Regions from separate parts of the Petroclostridium xylanilyticum genome, predicted to be linked through region 2. Evidence: predicted binding sites of a transcription regulator. Region 2 holds the regulator's gene; the other holds the start of a gene.
What was found. Region 2 encodes Rex, which represses fermentation and respiration genes when NADH is low (regulators of the CRP and FNR family bind a similar motif). Its sites were predicted from a motif close to ATTGTTAANNNNTTAACAAT; they were not measured.
Positions count from the first base shown of each region.

Region 1 (7,657 bases), on a different contig from region 2:
GCAACAATATATTTTATATTCAAAAGCAGGGCATCAAGAATAAAGTATGGATTTGAAGTGGAAAATATCGGGTTGACAGTATTAAAGGCTGCATTTTATTCAGGGCTCATTGTAGCATTTATCATGACCATGAATGCTTATGAAGGTGTTCCCGTACCTGTTATCCTAGTACTGGTACTGGTACTTCTATTTACCTTTATCACTACAAAAACAAAATTCGGAAGATATGTGTATGCAATTGGAGGTAACGTAGAGGCGGCAAGACTCTCAGGTATAAATATCAATAAAATTACAATGCTTATCTTTATTATCTCCAGCTTGCTTGCATCTATTGGTGGCGTTGTGCTTACAGCAAGATTGAATGCAGCAACCATTAATGCCGGTAACATGTTTGAACTTGATGCGGTTGCAGCCTGCGTTATCGGTGGTACCAGCCTTATGGGTGGTTCCGGTTCGGTAGCAGGAGCAATTATCGGGGCACTTGTTATGGCCAGCCTTGACAACGGCATGAGCTTGATGAATACGCAGGCATTCTACCAATATATTGTAAAAGGACTTATACTAATTATTGCGGTATGGGTAGATATAGCCACAAAAAATAAGGGAAAATGAGTTTACAGGTTCTAAGCCTTGTAGCTCAGTTCTTGGAATCATATTTAACCTAGCGCAGCACATTCACTTAGTGTAATAACGATAAGTAATACGTAGTTTTGTAATAGTTAATAATTCACAGTTCATGGTTCACAGTAACGAAAGCAAATAGCTAAATATGTGAACTCTGAACTGTGAATTTTTTTGATATTAATAATTATTTGTTGGTGCTCATTTACATGGATTAAAAGTAATCCTCCCGGGACAAAAAATATAGCCAGGCTAAGGAAGTTATAAATTTTGCAATCGCCACTTTCATCCTTTTTATGATATACTATTGAAGGATTAAATGTTCTAGGAGGATTGTGATGATATGAAAGCAGTAATTTTTGATATGGATGGAGTAATTGTCGATAATAGTGAGTATCATAGAAAGGCATGGCACTTGTATATCGAAAAAAAGGGACTTAAAGTAAATCAGGAAAAATTGGATAAAATGTACGGGCTGAGGAATATAGAATTTGTTAGAATATTGTTTGGTCAAGACCTTTCCGATCAAGAGGTAGCTATTATTGGTAGGGAAAAGGAACAGCTATATAGGGAGATATACCTGGAAGATATAAAACCGCCTGAAGGATTAATAGAGTACCTTGATTATATTAAGGAAAAAGGTTTAAAAATTGCAATAGCCTCCTCTGCGTGTATAGAAAACGTAGATTTTACTATAGATAATTTACATATTCGTAAATACTTCGATGTAATTCTTTCAGAACAAGATGTAACCAAAGGAAAACCGGCGCCTGATGTATACCTTAAAGCCGCTGGCAAGTTGGGAGTCCCTCCTGAAAAATGTGTAGTCATTGAAGATGCTGTTGCAGGAGTAGAAGCAGGTAAACGGGCAGGGATGTATGTGGTTGCGATAACCACAAGCTGCGCCAGAGGAGAACTCAATAAGGCAGATGTGATAGTGGATAGTTTTTATGATGAAGAAGTAAGGCGTGCAATAGAAAGATAAGGGCGTATATTTTATATTTGAAGAATATTATGGAAAGAACGTTGCGGAAAGACTTAGAGCCTGTTGATGCTATTCTTTAAATTCAGAAAATGCACCTGAAAGATAATGTACACATAATTATTAGATGTAGGGAAGATCCCTTGTGAATGACCTATAGGGACATTGTGGTTAATGCGGGCAGGTGCAAGACCTGCCCCTACAGAACAAATTACGCTCGTGTTTTGTCTTCTTGAGAGACGGTTAATAGCCTATTAATTCTATATCCATTTTTTCCTCTTAAAATATATAATCATGATACAAAAAATTGCAATCATGACAGCCCACACCGCCGGATAGCCCCAGCGCCATTCCAGTTCAGGCATATATTTAAAATTCATCCCGTAAACTCCTGCAATAAATGTAAGAGGAATAAACACTGTAGATATAATTGTCAATAATTTCATTACCTCTATGGATGAGTGTCCCGGGAGGAAGACCTGCCTTTTTAGACCTTTGTTTGACCAGCTTGGACATACTCTATCACCTCATTATAATATGTTATGAGCACTATATGAAACCATTGAAAAAGTCCGAAATTACTATTCTTATAAAATTTCATGCTTTTTTAATACTTTTATTATGTCAGTTAAAAGAAATTAATATTAAAAATAGTTTATGCCAGCGACTTTTCTTCCTTTTCGTTATTTAAATTAAACTTGTAGACTTTTCTATTCTCCAGTGACCATATTTTATCTGAAAAATTCCCAGCTGCAGTATTTTCCAGTGCTTTTTGCATATCATACATCCTGCTGTCTATAAGGTCTATGTAATGCAATAATTCAGCTTCAGGAAACATGGGCTTTTTAGGGCTTCCAAATTCCGGTTCATAATGATGAGACAGAATCATATGCTGAAGAAGCACAGCCACTTCTTCACTTGCTCCGACCTTTTTGGCCGTTCGGTCCACCATTTTGATTGCTTGGACAATATGACCAAGTAATTGGCCTTCGGTAGTATATGCCGATACAATACCCAGTTCATTTGCATCCATCTCATAGAGCTTGGCAATATCATGAAGGAGTATACCGCCGTAGAGCAAATCCGTATTAACAAATGTATAGATTTGACTTAACTTTTCAGCAGTCATTAGCATGGTCATAACATGGTATAACAGCCCTGACTTTATAGCATGATGATTTTTCATTGCTGCAGGAAAAGTCATCAGGCTCTGTTTGTTTTCTTTAAGTATACAGTTTACAATAGCTTTTATATCGTGATTTTGAATTTTAGAAACATAATTTAGTAATTGATTATACATATATTCCGGCGTATATGGAGCTGCCGGTACGAAATTAGCAGCATCAATACCATCTTCAGCTACTGAAAGCCTTATCTTTTCAATTTTCAATTGCAATTGACCTTGCCATTCCGTTATAAGCCCTCTTACTTTTACCAATGTATTTTGTTTATATTTTTTTTCATCCTCTTCGGTACAATCCCATAGTTTTGCATTGACTTCACCGGTTTGATCCCCTAAAATCATGTCTAAAAATTTGTTGTTATTACTTGCCATTTTACATTGTGAAGATTTTATAAGGAAGAATCCTTCGATTCTATTTCCTACTTCAAATTGAGCAATAGTCTGAATTTCCATAAGAGTCCTCCTCAGCAGGCAATCTTTACCTTGATATTATCTCATGAATTTACCAATATGCCAACTAAAATTTGGTTCAAATATTCCTGTTAGCTCATGGAACTGTATATTTTTACGTGAAAATATTTTTTGAAAGAATGCATACTAATATTAGATTTTATGATAGGGAGATGATGATATGAAAAAAGATTTAAAAAAAAGAAAAAAAGAACCAACTGTTGCACCGGGGATGGAAGATGATCCAAGGGGTGAAGATGCTACAAAAGAGGATAAAGCAAAAGGAAATGTTACTAGAGTTACAAGATTAGTATGGGATGAAAATGACCCGACTTAAGAGTAAAAATGCACCCGATTTCTCGGATGCATTTTTTAGGTACCTATTTAAAATTTAAAATGGCCGGTTCCTAACTCTCTATTTCTGCAGGTTAGGAACCGTTCAAAACCGCTGAAAAAGTGCTTAATAGGCAATTATCTTCTGATAGCATACAACATCCAGCAATCTTCCAAACTTTTTACCTACTTCCTTATAATGGGCACATTTTATGTAACCGTTCTTTTCAAACAGTTTTATACTTTTTTCATTCTCGCCGCAGATAATCGCAATTAACGCGTGAATATCATTCTTTCTTGCCAGGGTTTCAATGTGCTTAATTGCAAGACTGCCTATGCCTTTTCCTACATAATCCGGTTTTAAATATACAGTCACTTCGGCGGAGATATCATACGCTTCCCGCTTTTTGAATTGAGTTAAAATACAGTATCCGCATATATCCTCTTTTTCTTTAATTACAAATGCTTTATATTTAGGGTTGTCAAAAAATATTATTTCCCACATTTCTTCCATGGAAATAGGGTTTATGTGGAAGGTTGCGGTTGAATTTAAAATATAGTAGTTATAAATTTCCAGCAGCTTTGGTAAATGTTCCTCCCGGGCTTCCTCAAATCTATAATCATTCATCTAAGTACAATCCTCCTTTATTAACAATGTGACATAGGGTGATTAATAGGTTCAATAGCTATTAGAAATATTACATCAAAAAAGCAAGAGAAAGTCAATGGTTTGAGTTAAAGATAACTTAATATAGCTTATTTTTTTAAAATTTTAATATATCATACTAAATTCGACAAAAGAATGATGCTTTTGTCCTATTTTGTACCTATAATCTTCCCTAATTTAGAATAAATGTGTTATATTAATATTGAAAAGTTAATATATAGAAGCTTTTTAGATTATTTAATATATTTTGGGGGAGATATTTTGGACTTTAACAGGTATTTTAAGGATTCCTACGGATGGGATAATTTTTCAAAATTTCTTTTAATTATTGGAGCAGGTCTACTGCTTGTTAAAAAGGCTGCAATTCCTGCAATTTTAATAATAGGGTATGCGTTGTGGAGAAGCATATCTAAAGATCAATATAAAAGAAAGCAGGAAGCAGTAATGTTCGAAGAATGGCTCAAGAGGACGGTTTCCTATCTCCACAGAATGGAACAGACAATTAAAGGGACTATAGGCAGGTTTATTGAAGGAAGAAAGTATGTTATTGTATCCTGCCCTAAATGCAGTGCAAAATTAAGACTACCAAGGCATAAAGGACAATTGATCGTAATATGCAGGTTATGCCATGCTGAATTTAGAATGAAAACATGATAATAAAAAGACCAGCTAACTTTGGGTTAGCTGGTCTTTTTATTAATTAGTTTATATTATTCTGCGTCTACTTTAGCCATATGAGCAATTAAATCAACAACTTTGTTTGAATAACCCCATTCATTGTCATACCATGCAACTAGTTTAACGAAGTTGCTGTTTAATGCAATACCTGCATCTGCATCAAAGATGGAGGTACGAGCATCATGGATGAAGTCGGAAGAAACAACTGCATCTTCAGTATAACCGAGGATTCCTTTTAATTCATTTTCAGAAGCTTTTTTTACAGCAGCTTTGATTTCTTCGTATGTAGTAGGCTTTTCAAGACGGCAGGTTAAATCCACAACAGATACGTCGATAGTTGGAACTCTGAAAGCCATACCGGTTAATTTACCGTTTAATTCAGGAATAACTTTTCCTACTGCCTTTGCTGCTCCTGTAGAAGATGGAATAATGTTAGCTGCAGCAGCACGTCCGCCTCTCCAGTCTTTCTTTGAAGGACCGTCAACTGTTTTTTGAGTTGCTGTTGTAGAATGAACGGTTGTCATTAAGCCTTCAACAATACCAAAATTTTCATGGATTACCTTTGCAAGAGGAGCCAGGCAGTTTGTAGTACAGGATGCATTGGAAACAACCTTCATATCCTTGGTGTATTTATCGTGGTTTACACCCATAACAAACATTGGAGCATCTGCTGACGGAGCAGAAATTACAACTTTCTTGGCACCGCCTGCAAAATGAGCGGAAGCTTTTTCTGTAGTTGTAAATACACCGGTAGATTCTACTATGTATTCTGCACCGCATTCAGACCATGGAATTTCTGAAGGATTCATTGCTCCATATACGCTGATTTCCTGTCCGTTTACTACAAGTTTTCCATCCTTGGTTTCGATGGAGCCCTGGAATTGCCCATGTACGGAGTCGTATCTTAACATATACACCATGTAGTCGAGATCAATAAATGGGTCATTGATTCCTACTACCTGGATGGATGGATTGTCCAACGCCGCACGGAAAACGAGACGACCAATACGGCCAAAACCGTTAATACCTACTTTTGTAACCATTTTTAAAACCTCCTGAGTAAATTTTCTTATACTATTATATTGTACAATATTTTTAGTAAATCAACAAGAAAAATGTTAAATCTTTAACACTAAATTTTTGAAAGAATAAACCAACTTTTTTGTGAAATTTACAATTTTTCTATACTTAAAACCTCTTGAACTATTCACTATTTTCCACAAAGCCAAAAGGAAAATATACGATTGGCGTGTGCGACTTGGGGACGGTTCGTCTGTCGAATGTGCTTTTCATGCGATTGAGGAACCGTCCTCATGTCGAAGCTCTGACCAGTCATGTAAAATATTTAATGTGTTCAATATACCTTAGCTTATATCATAAATTATAATAGAATTTTTATGGACAAGGTATTTTTTCCAGCGTATCGTGTGTAAAAATAGGAGCGTCACTATATAAATTGTTAGAAATTATATTTTTTATCATTTCTGCTAAGTCTTTAGAATCTTTTGCTGCGATGATGTCTGGTGAAACAGCGGGAGAGATAATAATTTCCACATAAGCAGGATGAACAGAAAAACTATTTTTTTCATTATTTTATAAGAACCTTTAATTGTCACTGGAACAATTGGCATACCTGACTTAGTTGCTAGCTTCAGGCTTCCGGGCTTGAATTCTCCCAGGTTACCGTCTTTACTTCTGGTACCCTCAGGAAATATTACCAGCGAATATCCTTCCTTTAGTACTTCCACCCCTTGATTAATAGCTTCCAATGCTTTTCTGGCATCTCCTCTTTTGATAAATATGCAGTTCATATAATACATCCATGTCCTGATAATAGGAAGCTTTCGAACCTCAATCTTTGATATAAATGCTTTAGGTTTATCGATAAATCCAATTAATATAGGGATATCAAAATTGCCCTGATGATTGCTTACAAATAGGACCGGTCCATCTTTAGGGACATTTTCATGCCCTGTTACTTTTACTTCAGAACCGCTCAGCTTTACCAACAACCGTGCCCAATTACCGGCCACCCGGTAAACCAGCTCATCCCTGTCTGCAATTTTGTTCTGTTTATCCAGTACTATAACTTTCATCAATAAAGGTAGGGTAATAATCAAATAGATAAAAAAATAAATAAAACATATTATTGTTCTTATCATAAGACACCCCTGCTTTATTTACAATATTTGAAATTATACATCTACCCTATTTTATTTTGAAGTGACCTTTATTTAGAATTATAATAAAAAACTATTTATATATTTACTGCTAATGATTTTACATGACAGATAAAAAGTCAATAAGTTCACAGTTCACGGTTCACAGTAAAAGCTATTAAATCGTTTACTACTGTGAATTGAGAGCTGTTAACTGTAAACTATATAGAACAAAATCTTTTCATTAAAAGTATGAATTTGTATTTAAAAGCTTTTAGAGTTTTTGGAAATATAAAAACTTCTTGTAAAATATTATATATTGAAATACAATTATGAGCAATAGTTTGAATTCGCAGGGGTACATTTTATGCTAAAAGCGGTAATTTTTGATGTAGATGGTGTTATCGTTGATGCTTCCATGGTATGGTTTTAGCAGCAGAAAAAATTTTAGAGAACGAAATCGGTTACGAAGAAGGCGAAGTTTTATATAAGGGTAGAAATAAAGAGGATAATACGGTATAATAAAGTAAAATCAGTAAAGAAAAGGGAAGTGCTATCTTTTGAAATATTTCAAAGGATACAGT
Region 1 is NZ_NPML01000019.1:484,003-491,659, reverse strand. It holds gene CIB29_RS14460 (sugar ABC transporter permease) at 1-612, shown strand, start outside; gene CIB29_RS14455 (HAD family hydrolase) at 965-1,606, shown strand; partial or broken gene CIB29_RS14450 (CorA family divalent cation transporter) at 1,864-2,055, opposite strand; gene CIB29_RS14445 (3'-5' exoribonuclease YhaM family protein) at 2,259-3,239, opposite strand; gene CIB29_RS18975 (hypothetical protein) at 3,418-3,573, shown strand; gene CIB29_RS14440 (GNAT family N-acetyltransferase) at 3,697-4,197, opposite strand; gene CIB29_RS14435 (hypothetical protein) at 4,498-4,890, shown strand; gene gap (type I glyceraldehyde-3-phosphate dehydrogenase) at 4,947-5,957, opposite strand; gene CIB29_RS14425 (lysophospholipid acyltransferase family protein) at 6,402-7,076, opposite strand.
Region 1: gap (type I glyceraldehyde-3-phosphate dehydrogenase) is a predicted target of Rex. The motif match lies at 6,029-6,048, and genes of this name have one in related genera.

Region 2 (7,657 bases):
AAGCAGGAGAAGGATTTTATCCAGTATGACAAATTGGATAAGATTATTATCGGCATTGTAGGTGGAGATGGTATCGGGCCTGCAATTACAAATGAAGCACATCGAATTTTAGAGTTCCTATTAAAAGAAGAAGTTGAAAAGGGTAAAGTAGCATTTAAGGTTATTGACGGCTTAACAATAGAAAATCGTGTGAAAGCAATGAAGGCAATACCCGATGATGTATTACAGGAACTAAAGGAATGCCATGTAATATTAAAGGGTCCTACAACCACCCCAAGGGCAGGTGATCCATGGCCTAACATTGAGAGTGCCAATGTTGCAATGAGAAAAGAACTGGATCTTTTTGCAAATGTTAGACCGGTAAAAGTTCCGGATAAAGGGATTGACTGGACGTTTTTCAGGGAAAATACCGAAGGTTCTTATGTTCTGGGAAGTAAGGGCTTTCATGTAAATGACGATATTGCATTTGATTTTACCGTAACGACTACAGAGGGTACGGAAAGAATTGCAAGGGCAGCTTTTGAATATGCTGCTAAAAACGGCAAAAAGCGTGTTACCGTCGTTACCAAGGCAAATGTAGTGAAAACTACCGACGGGAAGTTTTTAAACATATGCCAAAACATAGCCAAAGAATATCCCGGAATAGAAGTAGATGACTGGTATATTGACATTATGACTGCAAAGCTGGTAGATGAAAAAAGAAGGACGCAATTCCAGGTATTTGTACTGCCTAACTTATATGGAGACATTCTGACTGATGAAGCAGCTGAATTTCAAGGCGGGGTAGGTACTGCAGGCAGTGCAAATATAGGAAAACGCTACGCTATGTTTGAAGCAATTCATGGCTCAGCTCCCAGGATGGTAGAAGAAGGCAGAGCCAAATATGCAGACCCAAGCAGTATTATAAGAGCAGGCGCTATGCTGCTGGCACATATTGGGTATACAGAAAAGGCACAAAAGCTTGAAAAAGCATTGGATATCTGTATGCATACTGAAAAGAAACTGGTTGTTACCGGTAGGGACACAGGGGCAACCGGGGCACAATTTGCAGACTATATTATGGAAACAATTCAATCATTGGATTAAGATTTAGATTGAGATTCATATTCAGATTCAGATTATAGACTATAAAAATTTAATTTTTATTTTATCTGAATCTGAGTCTGAATCTTTATTTACGGGGGAAGTGTCGATGCGAAAAATAGAAATTGATCAAGATAATGAAAACTATTCATTGAGGGCTAAAGTATTCAAAGAACTGGAAGAAGATATACTAAACGGCAAGTTTCAACCGGGAGATAGTCTAATAGAAACAAAGCTTTCTGACGAACTGGGGGTAAGTCGTACTCCTATTAGAGAGGCAATTAGACAGTTAGAGCTGGAAGGTTTAGTGAAAACTGTTCCAAATAAAGGTGCTATTGTATTAGGAGTTTCCACGCAGGACATTGAAGATATTTATACAATACGTATGTTAATTGAAGGGCTTGCAGCACGGTGGGCAGCGGAAAAAATTACTTCCGAGGAGATAGAGCAGCTAAAAGAGTCGGTGGAATTGTCAGAATTTTATACAAACAAGAACGATATGCAGCATCTTCAAAAGCTTGACTCGAAATTTCACGAGCTGATATATGAAGCATGTAAAAGCAAGCCTTTAAGACATACTCTATCTACATTCCACCATTATATAAAGAGAGCGAGAGGCACTTCTTTTGAAACCCCGGGTAGAGCAAAAAAAGCATTGGAAGAGCATAAGGCAATACTTCAGGCAATTATTGACCGAGATGGTGACAGGGCGGAAAAACTTACCTATGAACATGTAAAAAATGCAAGTGCGAACTTGATAGCGCGAATAAAAATGAATAATGAAATTTAATACGGCGGAGGTAGTCTGGAAGGACTGCCTTCTGCATTTATTTGTGTTATTGTGAGGAGCAAAACCATGTGAATTTGTTTAAATGTAAAAAGTGAGGTAATACTACATAACGTAGCAGCATTGTTAGAGGAGATATACAGATATTGACAATATATTAACAATAATGTATAATTAGTCAGACATGTTGTGTCAGGAGTTTAAATTGTTTTTTACGAAACTGGCACTATTATTGTGATGTAAAAGGAGTGATGGCACATGAATTATAATGAAAAAAAGGTGTCTATAGCAGTTGTTAGAAGGCTTCCGAGGTACTACAGATATCTGGAGGAATTATTAAAAAATGATATTACCAGGATATCTTCAAAGGAACTAAGCCAGAGAATGGGTGTCACCGCTTCGCAAATTAGACAGGATTTAAATTGTTTTGGTGGATTTGGTCAGCAAGGCTACGGATATAACGTAGAGTCATTATATAAAGAAATAGGCAATATATTAGGTTTATATAATGGTTATACCACTATTATTATCGGTGCAGGTAATCTTGGGCGTGCGCTGGCAAATCACACTAGTTTTGAAAGAAGGGGATTTAGGTTGGTTGGCATATTTGATGTCAACAGGGAAATTGTAGGTAAGGAAATTCGTGGAATTAAAATAATGCATATGGATGACCTGGATGACTTTATGAAGTCGAACAAAGTTGATATTGGTATTCTTGCAATTCCTAAAGAGGGTGTCTCCGAGGTTGCACAGCGTCTGGTTAAACTTGGAATAAAGGGATTGTGGAATTTTTCATATACCGATCTTAATTTAACTGGTCCCGTACAAGTGGAAAACGTACACTTAAGTGACAGCTTAATGACGTTATCATATAAGATTACTCAAAATATGGAATAATGAGAGGTTAGTATGAAAATAGTTGCTTTTATAGGAGCTAGTGGTTCCGGTAAGAGTTATAGGGCAATGTGGGTAGCAAAGGAGAATAATATTGATTTTATTATAGATGATGGGTTGCTTATTAAAGGCAATAGGATAATAGCGGGCTTCTCTGCGAAGAAGGAACACACTAAGCTGGCTTCGGTAAGGCGGGCGCTTTTTATTGAACCTGATCATGCACAACAGGTTATAGAAGCTATAGCCACTGAGAATCCCTCCGGTATATTAATCTTAGGTACCTCTTTAGGTATGGTGGAAGCAATCATTAAAGCTTTGAATTTACCACCGATATCAAAAGTGATTTATATAGAAGATGTTGCTGACCAGGAGGAAATTGAAAAAGCCAGGACAGCGAGAAGGGTAGAGGGAAAACACGTTATTCCGGTGCCTACCTTTGAGATAAAAAAGGATTTTTCAGGCTATTTTATCGATTCATTAAGAATTTTTCGACGCAGGGGTAAGGATGAAGATCCTCTTGTTATTGATAAGTCGGTCGTGAGACCTACATTCAGCTATATGGGCGATTATACCATCTCTAATCAGGTAATCTATACAATATGCGAATATGAAATTACCAAAATTCCTCATGTAACTAAAGTAAATAGGATATGGCTGGAGAATAAATCCTCCGGTTTGATAATTAATATAGTACTCACGTTCAATTATGGTATTATTCTTCATTCAGCAGCAAAAGAAGTTCAGGCAAAGGTAAAAGAAGCCGTGGAAAAATATACGGCTATTAATGTCCTTGCGGTCAATATTACTATAAAGACCCTTGTTGTACAGCAGGAATCGGATTGAGGTTAAGGTTTGCATACTTCGCTGCTTCTTCGACTGTTAAAATGACCTCGAGACTTTTCGTTTTCCTGAGAAGTGCGACAAACGAGAACTGTCCCTTGTCGCACTTGTCGCACTATTTAATACGATTAATACTATACCCTATTTGCCTTAATGCACTAACAATCTCATTTTTGCTTACTACCCTAGCGTCATAGACAACAGTTATACTCTTCCTTGATGGCTTGATTATTACCCTGCCTATACTGTTGAGTGATGTTATCTGATTTTTGATTGCATGAATATTTTCTTGGTTAAGTTTTCCTGCGTTAACAATAATTTCCGTAGTTTCTATTCTTATTACCTCCAATTTTAATATGCTTTTGTTTTTTTTATTACTCTAATCGCGAATAGCCAACTATCTTTTCAATACTACGCGGAACAGCATCTTTGGAATTCCCCCAAGGTGCATCATTGTATCTATAGTCAAATTTTTTGGTAAACCAGTTTACTTCCTGCTGTACACGCTGAAGGTGTTCCAATTGGAGCGGAAGCAGGTCAAGAAGGAATAAGGATAAGTCCTGCTGCCCAAGGTGTTTTTTTGCACCTTCTAATAATATTTTAAAGTGGTGGATACAAAAACCCTTAGAATTTTTAAAAATACCTTTAAACTCTTCTTCTTTTTTCCAGAGATAAAATATCACATCTATATATCTTTCCATAGTATGTGCAACTTTTTCACAAATAACACATTTATGTTCTAAATCATCAATAAAATTTACAAGTTGCTCAGTTACATTTATAGATTGAGAAGATTTGGATGAAAATTTATTTAAGAGATTTTTAGCCAGATGCAGGTTGCTCTCCTGACGGATTGCTTCCAACTTTCCTTTAAAATAAGAAGATAATTTATGATTAGTTTCTGACAAATGTGTATCGATGATTAAAGCCAGGCTTAACCGGTTTTTCTGTCCGTATAGAAGCTTGAAATGCTTGTTACAAAAACCTTTCTCGTTAGATTCTATTCGACTATCCGGCTCCATCATCGAAGGGCCTAGTGTGTATTCAACCGCATCATCTTCAAGTTTTTTTTCCAAGATACATATTGGACATTCACAATCAGTCCGAAATGCATCCATGACAGGGATGGTATATATTTTTTCCTTCATTTGTTCTCTGCCTTTCTATTAGTGGGGAGTGGACAGTGGAGAGTGGGGAGGATGCAATCCAGGTTTCCATTCTATACTGCACTCTAACACCTTGGTTTATTTATTACTTATTATTTGTTATTATAAATGATAATGAGCAAAATATAAAGGGGTGGAATAATGGCATGAAAGCATATCAATATAATAATCAAGTGGTAATAGAAGGCATCAAGGACTTCAACCTTACCCACACTTTTGAATGCGGCCAATGCTTTAGATGGGATAGAGAACAGGATGGCAGCTACACAGGAGTGGCATATGGGAAGGTAATTAATTTAAAAATTAATAAAGGTTTACTTGTTATCAAAAATACCCGTCTGGAAGATTTTCATAATTTTTGGAAGTACTACTTTGACCTGGAAAGAGACTACGGTGCAATTAAAGACAGATTGAGTAAGGATGAAGTTTTAGAAAGAGCGGTTAGTTATGGTTGGGGCATACGCATATTAAATCAGGAAACATGGGAATGTCTTGTTTCATTTATCATATCATCCAACAATATTATTCCAAGAATTAAAAAAATTATAAAAAATATTAGTGAGAGGTATGGACAACCTATAGGGTTTGGTGATAAAGTTTATTATAGTTTCCCACAGCCGCAGGATCTATATAATAAAACAATGGATGACCTTGCTTTTTGTAGAAGCGGCTACCGGTGTAAATATATTTTGGATGCAGCCCGTGCGGTTTGTGAAGGGCGGATTGTACTGGACCAATTGAAGGAACTGGATTCTTCAGCGGCAAGAAAAGAGTTGATGAAAGTACAAGGGATAGGTCCCAAAGTAGCAGATTGTATTCTTCTGTTTTCTCTGCAAAAATATGATGTATTTCCCACAGATGTTTGGGTAAGGAGAGTAATGGGACATTTCTACCTTGGCGAGGATGTTTCAATAAAAGACGTGCAAAGGTATTCGGCTGAACAATATGGTAACCTGGCAGGTTTTGCACAACAGTATTTGTTCTACTATGCACGGGAATTAAAGATAGGAAGATAGAGCGACAGGGGACGGTTCTCGGTTGTCGCATTACTGGCGTGGCGGTTGATATGATATTTTATGAGAGGGACGGAGGTTTTGAAATATGATGGGTACTATAGTAAATTCTGCAGCGGTAATTGGAGGTGGGCTGATTGGTGCTACGGTTGGAGGAGCAATTAAGGACAAGTATAAAAATACAATTATGCAGGGGATAGGTCTTTCTGTAATTATCATTGGACTATCAATGGCACTAAAAGGACAAATGATACTACTTACGATTTTCAGCCTTGTTATTGGGGCAATTATTGGAGAAATGGCAGATATAGAAGATAAGCTGGACAGGTTTGGAAAGTGGATACAGGGACTTTTACACAGGGATGGGAAAGCAAATACTTTTTCTGAAGGATTTGTTATTGCAAGTCTTGTTTATTGTGTCGGGTCTATGGCGATTGTAGGTTCTATTGAAGATGGAATACGTCACAACCCTGATATTCTCTATGCAAAATCTGTCCTGGACGGCGTATCCGCTGTGGTATTTGCTTCTACTTTAGGTTTCGGGGTCATGTTTTCATTTATCCCTGTTTTGATTTACCAAGGCGCTATTACATTGCTTGCTTCTTATCTTCAACCTGTCCTTATGGACTGGGTTGTTACCGAAATGTCAGCAGTGGGCGGAATTCTTATTGTCGGGATAGGACTTACAATGCTTGAAATTAAAAAAATAAAAGTGGGGAATTTGCTTCCGTCCATTTTTATTCCTGTGATATACGGCATTATTGTTACTTTTGTTATGCGGTAGCATGATAGAAAAATTTTAAGCTACTTATACATGATAAAAATTTAGAAACTCTAATTTAAGCAAACAAAGCTTAATTAGAGTTTTTCCTTTATTATCTTTTGACTTAATCAATAGGTATTATTATAATATTGTTTAAAGATACTTTCCGGTTATACCTCGATTAGCATTTTATCGCACTTTAAAACCCGGACTGAATATAATAGGAGTGTTATGATGTACAAATTAATTCTTGTAGATGATGAAGAAGAAGTAAGAAAAGGTATTCTTCAGAAGATTGAATGGGCGAAGTATGGCTTCGAGATTGCAGGAGAAGCCGAAAACGGCAGGGAGGCATTGGAAATTGCCGAAAAAACCATGCCGGACGTTGTGATAACCGACATAAAAATGCCTTTTATGGATGGGATAAAATTGGCCGAACAGTTGCGCGAAAAGTTTCCTACTACCAAAATTGTCATATTGACCGGTTTTGATGAATTTGAATATGCTCAGAAGGCTATTAAGCTAAATGTAGTGGAATATGTGCTAAAACCTGTTTCATCCCATGAAATGATAGAAATACTCGTAAAGGTTAAATCCCAAATCGACAAAGAGATAGCCGAAAAAGAAGATATGCAGGCTTTAAGGGAACATTACAGGAAAAGCTTGCCTGTCTTAAAAGAAAAATTCCTGACTTCACTCATTACAAGCAAACTGGGAAAAGCTGAAATTAAAGAAAAGTCACAAAGCTACAATATCAATTTAAATGGAAATGGTTTTGTTGCATCCATTGTGAGTATTGACTACCATACTGTCAATTCTGAGTCTACGGCTTTTAATATGCCGGAAGATAAAGGGCTTTTAAATTTTGCCGTATTGAACATCAGCGATGAAATTGTTAATAAATATAACCTGGGGACGGTATTTTTACACAATGACCATATTGTCATTATAACCGTTTGTGAGGAAGATGACAGTGATACTGTCATGAATAAAACCCTTTCCGCTCTTGAAGAGATACGGCAGAGTATCGAAAAATTCCTGAAATTCACGGTAACAATTGGCGTAGGCACGGTCTGCAACGATATTGTTTTTATAAAATATTCCTATCAAA
Region 2 is NZ_NPML01000014.1:9,772-17,428, reverse strand. It holds gene CIB29_RS09840 (isocitrate/isopropylmalate family dehydrogenase) at 1-1,086, shown strand, start outside; gene CIB29_RS09835 (GntR family transcriptional regulator) at 1,193-1,873, shown strand; gene CIB29_RS09830 (redox-sensing transcriptional repressor Rex) at 2,129-2,767, shown strand; gene CIB29_RS09825 (Asp23/Gls24 family envelope stress response protein) at 2,780-3,607, shown strand; gene CIB29_RS18890 (hypothetical protein) at 3,720-3,953, opposite strand; gene CIB29_RS09815 (DUF6062 family protein) at 3,979-4,752, opposite strand; gene CIB29_RS09810 (DNA-3-methyladenine glycosylase family protein) at 4,917-5,786, shown strand; gene CIB29_RS09805 (DUF554 domain-containing protein) at 5,872-6,567, shown strand; gene CIB29_RS09800 (response regulator) at 6,778-7,657, shown strand, end outside.